DNA from 2 places in the Rhizobium sp. BK661 genome. Region 2 is predicted to be linked to the other one. Evidence: riboswitches for the same ligand, from Rfam matches in the RefSeq annotation. Region 2 holds a riboswitch; the other holds the start of a gene.

Region 1 (6,825 bases), on a different contig from region 2:
GTTCGCGTCGGCCGAGACCGCGATCTTTTCCCCCATCAGGGCCGTCTTGTAGACGCCCATGGCGAGGTGGCTGAACAGGCCAACGGGATACCACTCGTTGAGCATCGCATTCCCTGCCATTATGCGATCCCTCCCTGCAGGCTTTCAGCGCGTCTGCGCAGGCTTTCGGCTGCCCTGGACGCCATGATGCGTTCGGCGGGCGTCGCGCCGTCATCGACGAGAACATGAACGAGCGTGCGGTGCGGTTGCAATTCGACGAGCAGCAGGCGGACTGCCTGCGAATTCTCCACGGTTTCCAGCACGCCGCGCGCGTCCAGGGTCGCGCCGGCGGCGCGCTCGATGGCGCCAATGTCTGCTTCCACCGTCAGCGACCGCAGCGGAACAAGGCCGGCGAGTGCGGGCGGTTGATGGGCGGGGTCTCCGACAGCCACCCAGAGCAGGCCGTCTGCCTCCTCGACCTTTTGGGTTGCGACGCGGATTGTCTCCGGCGGCGAGAGGCCGGGATGGGCTGGAATGCGAAGACAATTTCCTGCCTGTGAGTAGCTCCAGCCGTGATAAATGCAGGACAAGGCCTCGCCGCGGACAAAGCCATGCGACAGGCGCATGCCACGATGGGGACACCGGTCAGCCGAGGCCGCGACGCGACCCGACTGTGACCTCCAGAGAGCGATCGAGCCGGCTGTTGTGCGTGCGGGGATGACCGTTGCTGGCGGTAGATCCCCTGATAGCGCAACTGGCGCCCAGAAGCCCGTCATTTCGGCTGGCATGGTTTGAACTTTCTTTATATTATCAATGTCTTGCCGTACTTCAAGTGTGGCTGGTCATTTCAGACTTGCAACGGGCGGAAAGCACGTTTGCATAATCTTTTCGCATTGGCAACGCTGATCAAATAACGTGCACTGGAAAATCGAGGCGGCGTTCCCGGGCTAGTTTGGATCCTTGCCAACCGGCGTTCGAACGATGGTTTCCACCCAGACATCGATGGGGCCGAGCGAGCATCCCATTTCCATCATGTCGATCAACTCTTCGGGGCCGGCAACATCGAGTTCGATCCGATCGGCACTGCTGTGGGATATGGATTGCGACAGGCCGAGTTTTTCAGCGTGACGCCTGATCCAGGGGACGAAGGAGGGGGCCTCGAGGTCTCCGAGGATTGTTATTCGTTCCTTCGGTTGAGCCTGTGTTTGTTCTGCCATGAACGTCTCGCGCTGTGTTTGATCAGAGCATAGCGTCTAATCGAGCCAGTGAAAGCGCGATATCGTGTCTGTGGACAATGCTGTTTCGTGGAAACGACGGCCGTAACTGGCCGTCGACTGGCCCGGACGGCGGTTTAGATGACGGTGGCCCCCAGACGCGTCCTCGCGTCGAGGATGGCGGCGCAGGCGGCGGCAGCTTCCTTTCCTTTCGTCACGAAATGCTGCTCGAAAAAGCCGACATGGACGTCTGTTTCCTGGAAGTGATGCGGGGTCAGCACCACCGAGATGACGGGAGTGCCGGTATCGAGCTGAACGCGCATCATGCCGTCAAGGACGGTTGCGGCAACGAAATCGTGTCGATAGATCCCGCCGTCAACGACGAAGGCGCAGGCAACGACGGCGTCGTATCGGCCGGTGGCGATCAGTGACTGGGCATGGAGCGGAATTTCGAGGGCGCCCGGCACATCGATGACCTCGATGTCGGAGCTGCACCGTCCGATGGCCGTCCATTCGTCGGCGAAGGATTGAACCGCCTTGTCGACAATATTGGCATGCCAGCGGGCACGGACGACTGCGATGCGTTTTTGCTTTGAAACCACGGTCTGAAGCATTGAAATGCCTTTCAAGGGTATGCCGGTGGCCCGGCTGTGACGACAAAGCCCCGGAGGGCCTGATCCCTTGAGCGAACAGACAGGACGCACTTCTTTCGCTGCGAAAGACGCGCCTGCCATGTCCTCTTCCATCCGGACTGTACCGTCGGCTCCGGCATCGCACCGGATCTGCTGACCTTCCGGCAACACCGGAAGCGCTCGCGGGCTCCAGGCCTGGGCCTGATACCGCCGGTGGGGAATTGCACCCCGCCCTGAGAACGGCAACGACCTTAGTCCGGCTGCCACTGGCGATGCAAGTCCCCGTCCGCCGGACATTGTCGCAAAACTGCCCGTTTACGGGCGAGGCAGCCGGTTTCTGGCGAAATCGGCCGCCGGCCCGTCCCGGAGATCAGGTTCTCGAAGGTGCGCTTGATTGCCTCGATCAGGACGACGGCGGAGGCGGCACCTGGATCCATGTGGCCGATGACCCGGTCTCCAAGCCGCGAGGAGCGCCCCTTGGCGGCAACCATGTCTTTTGTCGCTTCCGCGCCCCTTGTTGCGGCCTCGAGCGCAGCGCTCAGACATTGGCCAAGGGGGCTGCCTTGAAGGCGAGCGGATCTCGCTGCCGCTGTTGCCGGCAGCCAGGCATCGATCATCGTCTTGTCGCCCGGTTCAGCCTTGCCCCTGTCCTGGATCCCCTGTCCCATTGCCTCGATGGCATCGACCATGTCGTCGTCGGACAGGACAGGCTTGCTCGTCGTCGAAGACGAACCCCTTATCCGCCGGATGCTGAGGGACGAGCTCGAGGACGCACGAATGGTTGTCAGCGAAGCGCGGGACGCGGCTGACGCGCTTGCCGTGCTTGCCCCGCGACCCCTTTATCGAAGCTATCATCACCGACATCCACTTCAAGCAGGGGCTGGACGGATCGGCACTGGCACGTTGGCAAAGTCGCTGCGACCTCGGGTCAAAGTCATGATCATGTCTGCCGATCCGAGCCTTGCTCTCCCGGAGCTTCCTTCCGGCTGTCGATATTTCGCCAAGCCCTACGAAAGCAGACAGGTCGTCGCGAGCATAGGGAACGAAGTCAGGGGATATGTCGCGTGAATGGCAATCCGAATGGGGACGGACCTGCTTCGGGTTCGAACAGGGCTATTGTCTCTTTCGGGCCGCTTACTTGCAACGCCTGCGGCGTCGTTTATCAAAGCCCGGATATATCTAGCCGGTCTCATTCGCCTGGGGCGTGCTCGCTGGAATCCAGACGCGTGTCGTTATCGTGTTGCCTGATGTCAGGACAAGGCCGCAAAGGATGGCCGCCATGGCCCAGCAGAATGACGATGATGGGAAAGGCCCAGCGGCCCCGGCGGCGCTCCAAGCCGCCGCCGGGAGCTGCCTGCTATGCCGTGAGGATATAGACGATCGCGAGAGTATCGGGATCTACAATGATGATCCGGCCATCCGCAAGGAGGAAGAAGCGGTAGCCTTCATACTCCGGTACGATCTTCACAACCCGCGGCGGCAGCGGTTCAAGATGGACCTTCTTTGGAATCCTGGTGCCGACCGAAACCGTGAAGTCGGGCTCTCTTACCGGCTGGACATGAACCTCCTTCACGACCTGGCGAATTTCCGTCTGCTGCTCGACAGTCACGTTGACGTTCGTCTTGTTGTTCGTAGTCTGGTTGCTCGTCGTGCTGTTGTTGTTGGTGGTGTTGGTCGTCGTCGAGTTCTGGTCGCTTGACTGCTTGGTGGCATCACCGCTCTGGGTAGTGTTGCTCTTGTCGGTTCCGTCAGACGACTTGGACTGCGTGCTGCTCTTCGAGCCTGAGGTCCCCGAGCCGCTGGTGTCGGACTCGGGCTTCTGCTGCGTCGTCGTGCTGCCTGTGGCGTCCTGCGATCCAGTCTTCGACTTGGTCTCAGTCGATGTCTTGCCCGACGCGGTTCCGCTGGTCGAGCCGTCGCTCGACGGCTGCTTGGCGCTCTTCTGGGTTTCCGACCCTGAGCCTGTTTTCTGTTCGGACGACATACTCTTCTTTGAGCAGGCGCCCGAGGCGTCAGGCGAAGAACAATCGGTGCCCGAGGTGCTTGAATCGGACTGCGACTGGTCGGACTTTGTACCCGACTCCGAACCCGACTGGGAACCGGGCTGCGTGTCGGTCTTCGTGCCTGTCTGCGCGCCTGTACCTGATTGGCTCTGGGTCTGCGTATCCTGCTGGGCCTTGGCCGGCAGGGTGGCAAACGGCGAGACGCTGAGCGACAACGTTGCGATGATTATGGCGAGATTGTTGTTCTTCACGATTTGATCTCCTAAAGATCGGGGAACGCTATGCACTGCGCATCCTCATGCGCGTCACGCGTACCCTCATTGCTGGAAAATGGCGGCTGCAGCCGCCCGTTGTCACTGGATGACCTGGATGACCTTCCGGGAGGAAGGTTCGACGATCACACGCCCGTCGTTGACGATCGCGTATGCGTACTTCGGTTGATCAGGAACCGGAGTAACGACAACGGTCTTCGGCAAGGGCTGTCCGACGACAATCTTTTCCTTGACGACGATGCGTTCTGTCGGGGCAGGAGCCTGCTGGACATAGGTCACCACCTTCTGAGGCGGTGGATCGAGAAGGGTACCTGCGACGCCACCGACGACGCCACCGACGGCCGCACCCACGGGACCACCGACGACGGCTCCCGTCGCGGCACCACCGGCTGCACCGGTAACCGTCGACGACTGCGCAAAGGCGCACGTCGATGCCAGGAGAACCCCGGCCACGATTCCTACTGCTTTGTTATTCATAGAGTTTCCTCCTTTTGTTGTGGCGGGTTTTTGCCACTGCGGGGTCACAACCTACAAATCATGGCACTGTTCCAAACTTGGGACTTCAGTCGGAGGGGCCTTAGACTTAAGTCCCGTACATGCTGGCTCGCGAGTGCTCTCGACACGTTCGGTTCTGCTGCTGAAAGATGCCCATCCGGGTTGAACCAGTCGGCTCCTGAAGCGAACCTGTCTGCGCTTTGACCGGGATGCCCTAGAGCCAATCAAAATCATCGGACCAAAGTCCGAGATCAGAACTTTATGATCGGTCGGATGTTTCCGTCTTACAGCGATGTGAAGGGATTGGGCCATGACCTGCGGCAAAGACTACTCTCCGCATGAAGACGCGGGATCACTGACTCGGTGCGGGATCGAACGAAGACGTCGACGGAAGCCAGCGAGTTCAGCCCGCACCGCAGGGAAATTAATTCCGGCGACGATGCATTGGCTTTTTAATTTCGCCTTGTCTGCCGACAGGTCGCTTCCTTGTCGATCGGTGATGGGGCGACCGGGCGAGTGCCAGCCGTTGGAGTAGCCGAGCATCAGAGATTTGGTCGTGATTTTCTTCGCCAGTTTCTGCGCGCCTTAAAGACTTGATCGGAGGACCAGCCGGATGGAAACAGCAGGATGTGAAATCGGACGTCAGCGTTCGATCGGACCTGAACGACGGCCTGTCCACCTCTTCGTTGCCATGCCTTTGGTGCGCCGCCCATGACAGACATTGAATTCCATCGAGGTCCTGCCAACGGCGCTGGGCAAGATGAGGCTCATACGTCTCAGCAGGCGACGCCCGCTGTCGAACCCCCGCCGCCGCCAATTGCCATCGAGCCCGATCCGGAGTTGACGCCGGAAGAGATAGAGCAGGTGCGCAAGAAGTATCTGCTGAAGCGTTTCTGGATAAGCGCCCGTGGTTACTGGGGTCCTCATGGAGGCAGGCTCGCCTGGGTATGCACGATCGGGTTACTGGGACTGATCGTGATAAACGTCGGCTTCCAGTACGGGATCAATGTATGGAACCGTCGAATTTTCGACGCCATAGAGCAGCGTAATGCTACGACCGTATATTTTCTAAGCGGCGTGTTCCTGCCACTCGTGTTTGGAAGCGTGGTGGTTGTCGCGGCGCAAGTTTCTCTTCGCATGATGATCCAGCGGCGCTGGCGTTCGTGGCTCACGAATGCGGTGCTTGCCCGTTGGCTCGCAAACGGGCGTTACTACCAGTTGAACCTCATCGGCGGAGACCACAAGAATCCCGAAGCGCGTATTGCGGAGGATCTGCGGATCGCCACGGAGTCGCCGGTCGACTTCATCGCCGGCGTCATGTCGGCATTCCTGGCGGCTTCGACCTTCATTGTCGTGCTCTGGACGATCGGCGGAGCGCTGCATGTGACAGTCGCAGGCTCGACGGTCACGATTCCCGGCTTTCTCGTCATTACCGCTGTCATCTACGCTGCGATCACATCAAGCTCGATGGTGGTGATCGGCCGCAACTTCGTCCACGTGTCCGAGGTCAAGAATCAGGCGGAAGCCGAATTCCGCTATACGCTGACGCACGTGCGGGAAAACGGAGAGAGCATTGCACTGCTCGGTGGTGAGGAAGAGGAGCGTAGCGACCTCGACAAGACGTTTACCAACGTGCTGAGGCAATGGGCATTGCTTGCAGGCCAGCACCGGCGCACGACGATTGTGTCACAGGGATCGATGCTGTTTGCGCCCGTTGTGCCTGTCCTGCTTTGCGCTCCAAAGTTTCTCGAGGGCAGCATGACACTTGGGCAGGTGATGCAGGCGGCTTCCGCTTTCGCCATTGTTCAAAGCGCGTTTGGATGGCTGGTCGACAACTATCCCCGCCTTGCCGATTGGAACGCCTGCGCACGGCGCATTGCGTCGCTGATGGTGTCGCTCGACGGGCTCGAGCGCGCGGAGCAGAGCGATGCCCTCGGACGCATCAAGCATGGTGACGTCGAGGGCGAGGCGATCCTCAGCCTGAACGACCTGTCCGTCTCGCTCAATGACGGCACCGCGGTGGTCAAGGAAACACAGGTCGAAGTCGTTCCCGGCGAGCGGGTCCTTGTCGCCGGCGAGTCCGGTTCGGGCAAGAGCACGCTGGTGCGGGCCATTGCGGGTCTTTGGCCATGGGGTGGAGGGAGCGTCAATTTCCGGCCTGGTCGGCGACTGTTCATGTTGCCGCAGCGGCCCTATATCCCGTCCGGGACGCTCCGGCGTGCTGTCGCCT
Region 2 (6,825 bases):
GGGCTCCAAAGTTGGAGCAGGCCAATGAGTAGACCGTTATTTCACCTTGAAATACGGCGTGCTGGAAGGAAAGTGATATGAGCAAAGTCAGCGGCAGCAACGGCGGCGACTCTAAAAACACCCTGTACTGCTCCTTCTGCGGAAAGAGCCAGCACGAAGTCCGGAAGCTTATTGCCGGACCGACCGTTTTCATCTGCGATGAATGCGTCGAATTGTGCATGGACATCATCCGCGAGGAAAACAAATCCTCGATGGTCAAGTCTCGTGACGGCGTTCCCACGCCGCAGGACATCATCAAGGTCCTCGATGAGTATGTCATCGGCCAGCGCCAGGCGAAGAAGATCCTGTCCGTTGCCGTTCACAACCATTACAAGCGCCTCGCGCACGCCTCCAAGAACGGCGAAGTCGAGTTGGCGAAGTCGAACATCATGCTCGTCGGCCCGACCGGCTGCGGTAAGACCTATCTTGCCCAGACGCTCGCCCGCATCATCGATGTTCCGTTCACGATGGCCGACGCGACGACGCTGACGGAAGCCGGCTATGTCGGTGAAGACGTCGAAAACATCATCCTGAAGCTGCTGCAGGCTGCCGACTACAATGTCGAGCGCGCCCAGCGCGGCATCGTCTACATCGACGAAGTCGACAAGATCTCGCGCAAGTCCGACAACCCGTCGATTACCCGCGACGTGTCGGGCGAGGGTGTCCAGCAGGCGCTTCTGAAGATCATGGAAGGCACGGTTGCCTCGGTTCCCCCGCAGGGTGGCCGCAAGCATCCGCAGCAGGAGTTCCTGCAGGTCGACACGACGAACATCCTGTTCATCTGCGGCGGCGCGTTCGCCGGTCTCGACAAGATCATCTCCGCCCGCGGCGAGAAGACCTCGATCGGTTTCGGTGCGACGGTTAAGGCCCCGGACGACCGCCGCGTTGGCGAAGTGCTGCGGGAGCTCGAGCCGGAAGACCTGGTCAAGTTCGGTCTCATCCCGGAATTCATCGGCCGTCTGCCGGTCTTGGCGACGCTCGAGGACCTCGACGAGGATGCACTGATCCAGATTCTCTCCGAGCCGAAGAACGCGCTGATCAAGCAGTACCAGCGCCTGTTCGAGATGGAAGATGTGGAACTGACCTTCCACGAGGACGCACTTCGCGAGATCGCCCGCAAGGCGATCGTGCGCAAGACCGGTGCTCGCGGCCTTCGCTCGATCATGGAAAAGATCCTGCTCGACACGATGTTCGAACTGCCGGCGCTGGAAGGCGTGCGCGAAGTCGTCATTTCGGAAGAGGTGGCTCGCGGTTCTGCACGTCCGCTCTACATCTACGCGGACCGTCAGGACGAGAAGGCCAACGCTTCGGCGTAAGCCGTTAGAGATATCTTTACGATACGAACCGTGAATTTGAGGGGCTTGCCGTCGGCAGGCCCCTTTCTATTTCAAAACCAGTGCACGACCCTGATAAATCTTGCTAAAGAGGTCTGAAAGCACCTCTGCTGCCGTTGCGGTTTCTAACGTCCGTGGCAATTATGGAATGATTCCGTTGGTGTGTTTCGGCCTTGTGTGTTAGCCGGCGCGGAAGTGGCAAGCGCCGGTCCAGGCTGGTGCTCCAGAGTGAAGGTGTTCCGTTGTCGCATAGCTGTCATGTCCAGGGGGACGCCGGCCATGGCGCAGCTTGAAAAGCATAGTCAGAACCTCCACTTGTTGTCTCAAGTGGAGTGCGGCCCGGTTCTAGTGGCCGCGCCAGAAGAGCCCGGAAACGGGACGATGGAAAGGAAATAAAATGACGAAGAAAACGTCAGTTGCGAGCATCGCATATCCGGTATTGCCCCTGCGCGACATCGTCGTCTTCCCGCATATGATCGTGCCGCTGTTCGTTGGCCGCGAGAAGTCGATCCGTGCGCTCGAAGAAGTCATGGGGTCGGACAAGCAGATCATGCTCGTCACACAGATCAACGCGAGCGATGACGATCCTGAACCGTCCGCCATCCACAATGTCGGCACCGTCGCCAACGTGCTGCAACTGCTGAAGTTGCCTGACGGCACCGTCAAGGTTCTGGTCGAGGGTCGCGCGCGCGCCGAGATCGACGCCTACACCGATCGCGAGGATTTTTACGAAGCTCTGGGGCATGTTCTCGAAGAGCCGCATGACGATCCGGTCGAACTGGAGGCGCTGAGCCGCTCGGTGGTCTCCGAGTTCGAGAGCTACGTGAAGCTCAACAAGAAGATCTCGCCAGAGGTCGTTGGCGCCGCCAGCCAGATCGACGATTACTCGAAGCTGGCCGATACGGTTGCCTCGCACCTGTCGATCAAGATCACCGAAAAGCAGGAGATGCTGGAAACCACCAGCGTCAAGGCACGCCTCGAAAAGGCGCTCGGTTTCATGGAAGGTGAGATCTCGGTCCTTCAGGTCGAGAAGCGTATCCGCTCGCGCGTCAAGCGCCAGATGGAGAAGACCCAGCGCGAGTACTACCTGAACGAACAGATGAAGGCGATCCAGAAGGAACTCGGCGACGGCGAGGAAGGTCGCGACGAGATGGCCGAACTGGAAGAGCGCATCTCCAAGACCAAGCTGTCGAAGGAAGCCCGCGAAAAGGCCGATGCCGAGCTGAAGAAGCTACGGCAGATGAGCCCGATGTCGGCTGAGGCGACTGTTGTCCGTAACTATCTCGATTGGCTGCTCGGCATTCCGTGGGGCAAGAAGTCGAAGATCAAGTCGGATCTCAACAACGCCGAGAAGATCCTCGAAGCCGATCACTTCGGTCTTGACAAGGTCAAGGAACGTATCGTCGAGTACCTGGCTGTCCAGGCCCGTGCGACCAAGATCAAGGGCCCGATCCTGTGCCTCGTCGGCCCTCCGGGCGTCGGCAAGACCTCGCTCGCCCAGTCGATCGCCAAGGCGACCGGCCGTGAGTATGTCCGCATGGCTCTCGGCGGCGTTCGTGACGAAGCTGAAATCCGCGGTCACCGCCGCACCTATATCGGCTCGATGCCCGGCAAGGTCATCCAGTCGATGAAGAAGGCGAAGAAGTCCAACCCGCTCTTCCTGCTCGACGAAATCGACAAGATGGGCCAGGACTTCCGTGGCGATCCGTCGTCGGCTCTGCTCGAAGTGCTGGATCCGGCTCAGAACTCGACCTTCATGGATCACTACCTGGAAGTCGAATACGATCTGTCGGACGTGATGTTCATCACGACGGCGAACACGCTGAACATTCCGGCACCTTTGATGGACCGCATGGAAGTCATCCGTATCGCCGGCTACACCGAGGACGAAAAGCGCGAAATCGCCAAGCGGCACCTGCTGCCGAAGGCCATCAAGGAACATGCACTGCAGCCGAACGAGTTCTCGGTCAGCGACGACGCCCTGATGGCGATCAGCCAGCAGTACACCCGCGAAGCCGGTGTTCGTAACTTCGAGCGCGAATTGATGAAGCTCGCCCGCAAGGCGGTCACCGAGATCATCAAGGGCAAGACGAAGTCCGTTCATGTGACGGCCGAAAACATCGACGACTACCTGGGCGTTCCGCGCTTCCGCCACGGCGAAGCCGAACGCGAGGATCAGGTCGGTGTCGTTACCGGGCTGGCCTGGACGGAAGTCGGTGGCGAACTGCTGACGATCGAAGGCGTCATGATGCCGGGCAAGGGTCGTATGACCGTGACCGGCAACCTGAAGGAAGTCATGAAGGAATCGATCTCGGCGGCGGCATCCTATGTCCGCTCGCGCGCTGTCGATTTCGGCATCGAGCCGCCGCGCTTCGATAAGAGCGACATCCACGTGCACGTGCCGGAAGGTGCGACACCGAAGGATGGTCCGTCGGCCGGCGTTGCCATGGCAACCGCGATCGTCTCGATCATGACCGGTATTCCGGTCGACAAGAACGTGGCGATGACGGGTGAAATCACCCTGCGCGGCCGTGTTCTGCCGATTGGCGGTCTGAAGGAAAAGCTGCTGGCAGCGCTTCGCGGCGGCATCAAGAAGGTGCTGATCCCGGAAGAGAACGCCAAGGATTTGGCGGAGATCCCGGACAACGTGAAGAACAACATGGAGATCATCCCCGTGTCCCGCATGGGCGAGGTGATCAAGCATGCTCTGGTCCGCAGACCGGAGGCGATCGAGTGGGATGGCACGGTGGAGACGCCTGTCATCGCGACGGTCGAAGGGCTCGATGAAACAGGCGCAACCATAGCTCACTGAGCCATGTTTGCCACATTCGCGCCTAATTGCTTAAAAACCCTGAAAAGGCTGGCGTTTTCGCCAGCCTTTTTTTGTGAAATTGACCGGCGGACTCTTGCATTTCCTTGATTTGCAGGGTCTTTGGGGTGCGGCGGGCCTGATGAACTCTATTCTGCGCCTAGCTTATAGATTTGAGTCGTTTCGAACCATTTAGAAAGGGGTGGAAACATGAACAAGAATGAACTCGTGTCCGCAGTTGCTGAAAAGGCAGGACTCTCGAAGACTGACGCTGCTTCCGCAGTTGACGCTGTTTTCGAAGTTGTCCAGGCTGAACTGAAGGGCAAGGGCGACGTTCGCCTCGCTGGTTTCGGTAGCTTCACCGTTTCCCATCGCGCTGCCACGAAGGGCCGCAACCCGTCCACGGGCGCAGAAGTCGATATTCCGGCTCGCAACGTGCCGAAGTTCACGCCCGGCAAGGGCCTGAAGGACGCCGTCAACGGCTGATGTGAATTTGCTTGGCGGCCGGGCAACGAGACCGGCGGCACAAGTTTCGGAGGGTTCGGCCATGGCCGGACCCTTTTTGCATTTGGTGCCCTTGTCGGCACGCTGGGGATGCCTTACGAAATGCTCGTTCTCAGGGCGGGGTGAAAGTCCCCACCGGCGGTAAGAGCTTTGCTCGAGCCCGCGAGCGCCTCTCGTCGAAAATGTCGAAAGGGTCAGCAGATCCGGTGCAATTCCGGAGCCGACGGTTACAGTCCGGATGAAAGAGAATGAGCGGAACGGGCGAGGGCGGAATCCGTCCTGGCTGCAGTATTGCGCTCATGCGTCCTGATTTGTGTTGGTTTCGGAAAGAAAAACATGAATCAGACTTCCCCTACGTTTTCCGCTTCGCGAGCAATGGCCGGCGCTGCTTGGATGGTTGCCGCGGGCATCGCCTTCTCGATCCTCAATGTCGTCACGCAATGGCTGACAATGAAGCTCGCTTTCCCCGCCGCCTCGGCTGCCTTTTGGCAGTATGCCTTTGCGCTGGTCTTTTCGCTGCCCTTTCTCCGGCGCGTCGGTCTCCGGGCAATGAGGACGCGTTATCCCTGGCGACACATCGTACGCGTCTCCTTGGCGGCCTTTGGTGTGACCACTTGGGTCGCGGGGCTCGCGTCGGTACCAATCTGGCAGGCAATCGCGCTGGTGATGACCTCACCATTTTTCATCATCGTCGGCGCACGGATCTTCCTTGGGGAATACATTGGTTCCGCGCGATGGGCGGCGACAGCCACCGGTTTCGTCGGAGCGATGATTATTCTTCAACCTTGGTCAGACAGTTTCAGTTGGGCGGCGGTCCTGCCGATCGTTTCGGCACTTCTCTGGGGTGCGTCGTCACTTATCACCAAGAGCCTGACGGGTGTCGAGCGGCCGGAAACCATAACGGTCTGGCTATTGGCTCTTCTGACGCCGATCAATGGTGGACTGGCGATGGCCGCGGGCTTCAGTGTCCCGACCGGTACCACACTGCTGCTTTTTGCCGCGGCGGGTCTGCTGACCGTACTGGCGCAATATTTCCTGACGCTCGCCTATTCCACCGCCGATGCCGCTTACGTCCAGCCTTTCGACGATCTCAAGCTCCCGCTGAACGTTCTCGCCGGGTGGTTGGTCTTCGGCTACGCGCCAAGCGGCTATCTCTGGGTGGGCGCATTCCTCATCCTTGGGGCATCGCTCTTCATCATGCGGAACGAAATGAAGAAGGAGCAGGGGACCCCCCTGGCACCGTCAGAATAAGACAGCCGTGTCATTCCGGTGTCATGCCAATCCCGCAAAACCGCTCTGTTTGAATTCATGGGGGATTTCATGACAACTTTATCGCGCAAGACAGTGCTCGTTGCGGCGCTTCTTGCGACGGCCGCGTTTCCGGCCGCCGCAGAGCCCGTTTTCAACCGCATCGCAACCTTTCCGGTGGCATCCAACCTGCCCGAGGGAAAGGATAAGCTTTCGATCACGTCGGCTGAAATCATCACGGCCACCGACAACGGCATGACGCTGATCTACAGCGACAGCCCGCTCGGTGCGATCGGATTCGTCGACATTTCCAACGCCAAGGCGCCGAAGGCCGGTGGGGCGCTGATGATGGACGGTGAGCCGACATCGGTGACCTCCGCGGCCGGCAAGGCGCTGGTTGCCGTCAACACGTCGGAGAGCAAGGCAAAGCCATCGGGCCGCCTCGCGATCGTCGACGTTGCCACCAAGAAGATCGAAAACACCTGCGACCTCGGAGGACAGCCGGATTCGATCGCGCTCAACAAGGACAAGACGCTTGGCACGATTGCGATCGAAAACGAACGCGACGAAGACGTCAACGATGGCAAGATACCGCAGATGCCGGCAGGCGACCTTGTCGTGTTCCAGGTCAAGAACGGCGCCGTCGATTGCGGTTCGATCAAGCACGTGACACTGACCGGCCTTGCCGGGATTGCGCCGGAGGATCCGGAACCAGAATTCGTCTCCTTCAACGATCAGAACGAGATCGCCCTGACCCTTCAGGAAAACAACGAGATCGTCATCATCGATGCGGCGACCGCGGCGGTGAAGGCACACTTCTCTGCCGGCAGCGTCGATCTGACCGGCATCGATACGAAGCGCGACGGCGCGCTGAAGTTCACCAGCGAACTC

The links. A riboswitch is a leader RNA that binds a small molecule or an ion and turns the genes downstream of it on or off. The one in region 2 is predicted to bind FMN.
Region 1: it holds a riboswitch for FMN, as region 2 does, so the genes downstream of both, FHX16_RS23860 (6,7-dimethyl-8-ribityllumazine synthase) here and FHX16_RS15615 (DMT family transporter) in region 2, are expected to answer to the same signal.

Annotation. Positions count from the first base shown of each region.
Region 1 covers NZ_JANTYT010000015.1:78,606-85,430, reverse strand. Annotated here, with positions in the region: gene FHX16_RS23875 (aromatic ring-hydroxylating dioxygenase subunit alpha) at 1-120, opposite strand, end outside; gene FHX16_RS23870 (Rieske 2Fe-2S domain-containing protein) at 120-767, opposite strand; gene FHX16_RS23865 (acylphosphatase) at 927-1,196, opposite strand; gene FHX16_RS23860 (6,7-dimethyl-8-ribityllumazine synthase) at 1,331-1,807, opposite strand; FMN riboswitch at 1,924-2,070, opposite strand; gene FHX16_RS23855 (dihydroxyacetone kinase subunit L) at 2,077-2,604, opposite strand; gene FHX16_RS23850 (hypothetical protein) at 2,513-2,893, shown strand; gene FHX16_RS23845 (DUF1236 domain-containing protein) at 3,183-4,079, opposite strand; gene FHX16_RS23840 (DUF1236 domain-containing protein) at 4,182-4,577, opposite strand; gene FHX16_RS23835 (ABC transporter ATP-binding protein/permease) at 5,307-6,825, shown strand, end outside.
Region 2 covers NZ_JANTYT010000006.1:240,710-247,534, forward strand. Annotated here, with positions in the region: gene clpX (ATP-dependent Clp protease ATP-binding subunit ClpX) at 78-1,355, shown strand; gene lon (endopeptidase La) at 1,771-4,185, shown strand; gene hupB (DNA-binding protein HupB) at 4,393-4,668, shown strand; FMN riboswitch at 4,791-4,940, shown strand; gene FHX16_RS15615 (DMT family transporter) at 5,023-5,937, shown strand; gene FHX16_RS15620 (esterase-like activity of phytase family protein) at 6,007-6,825, shown strand, end outside.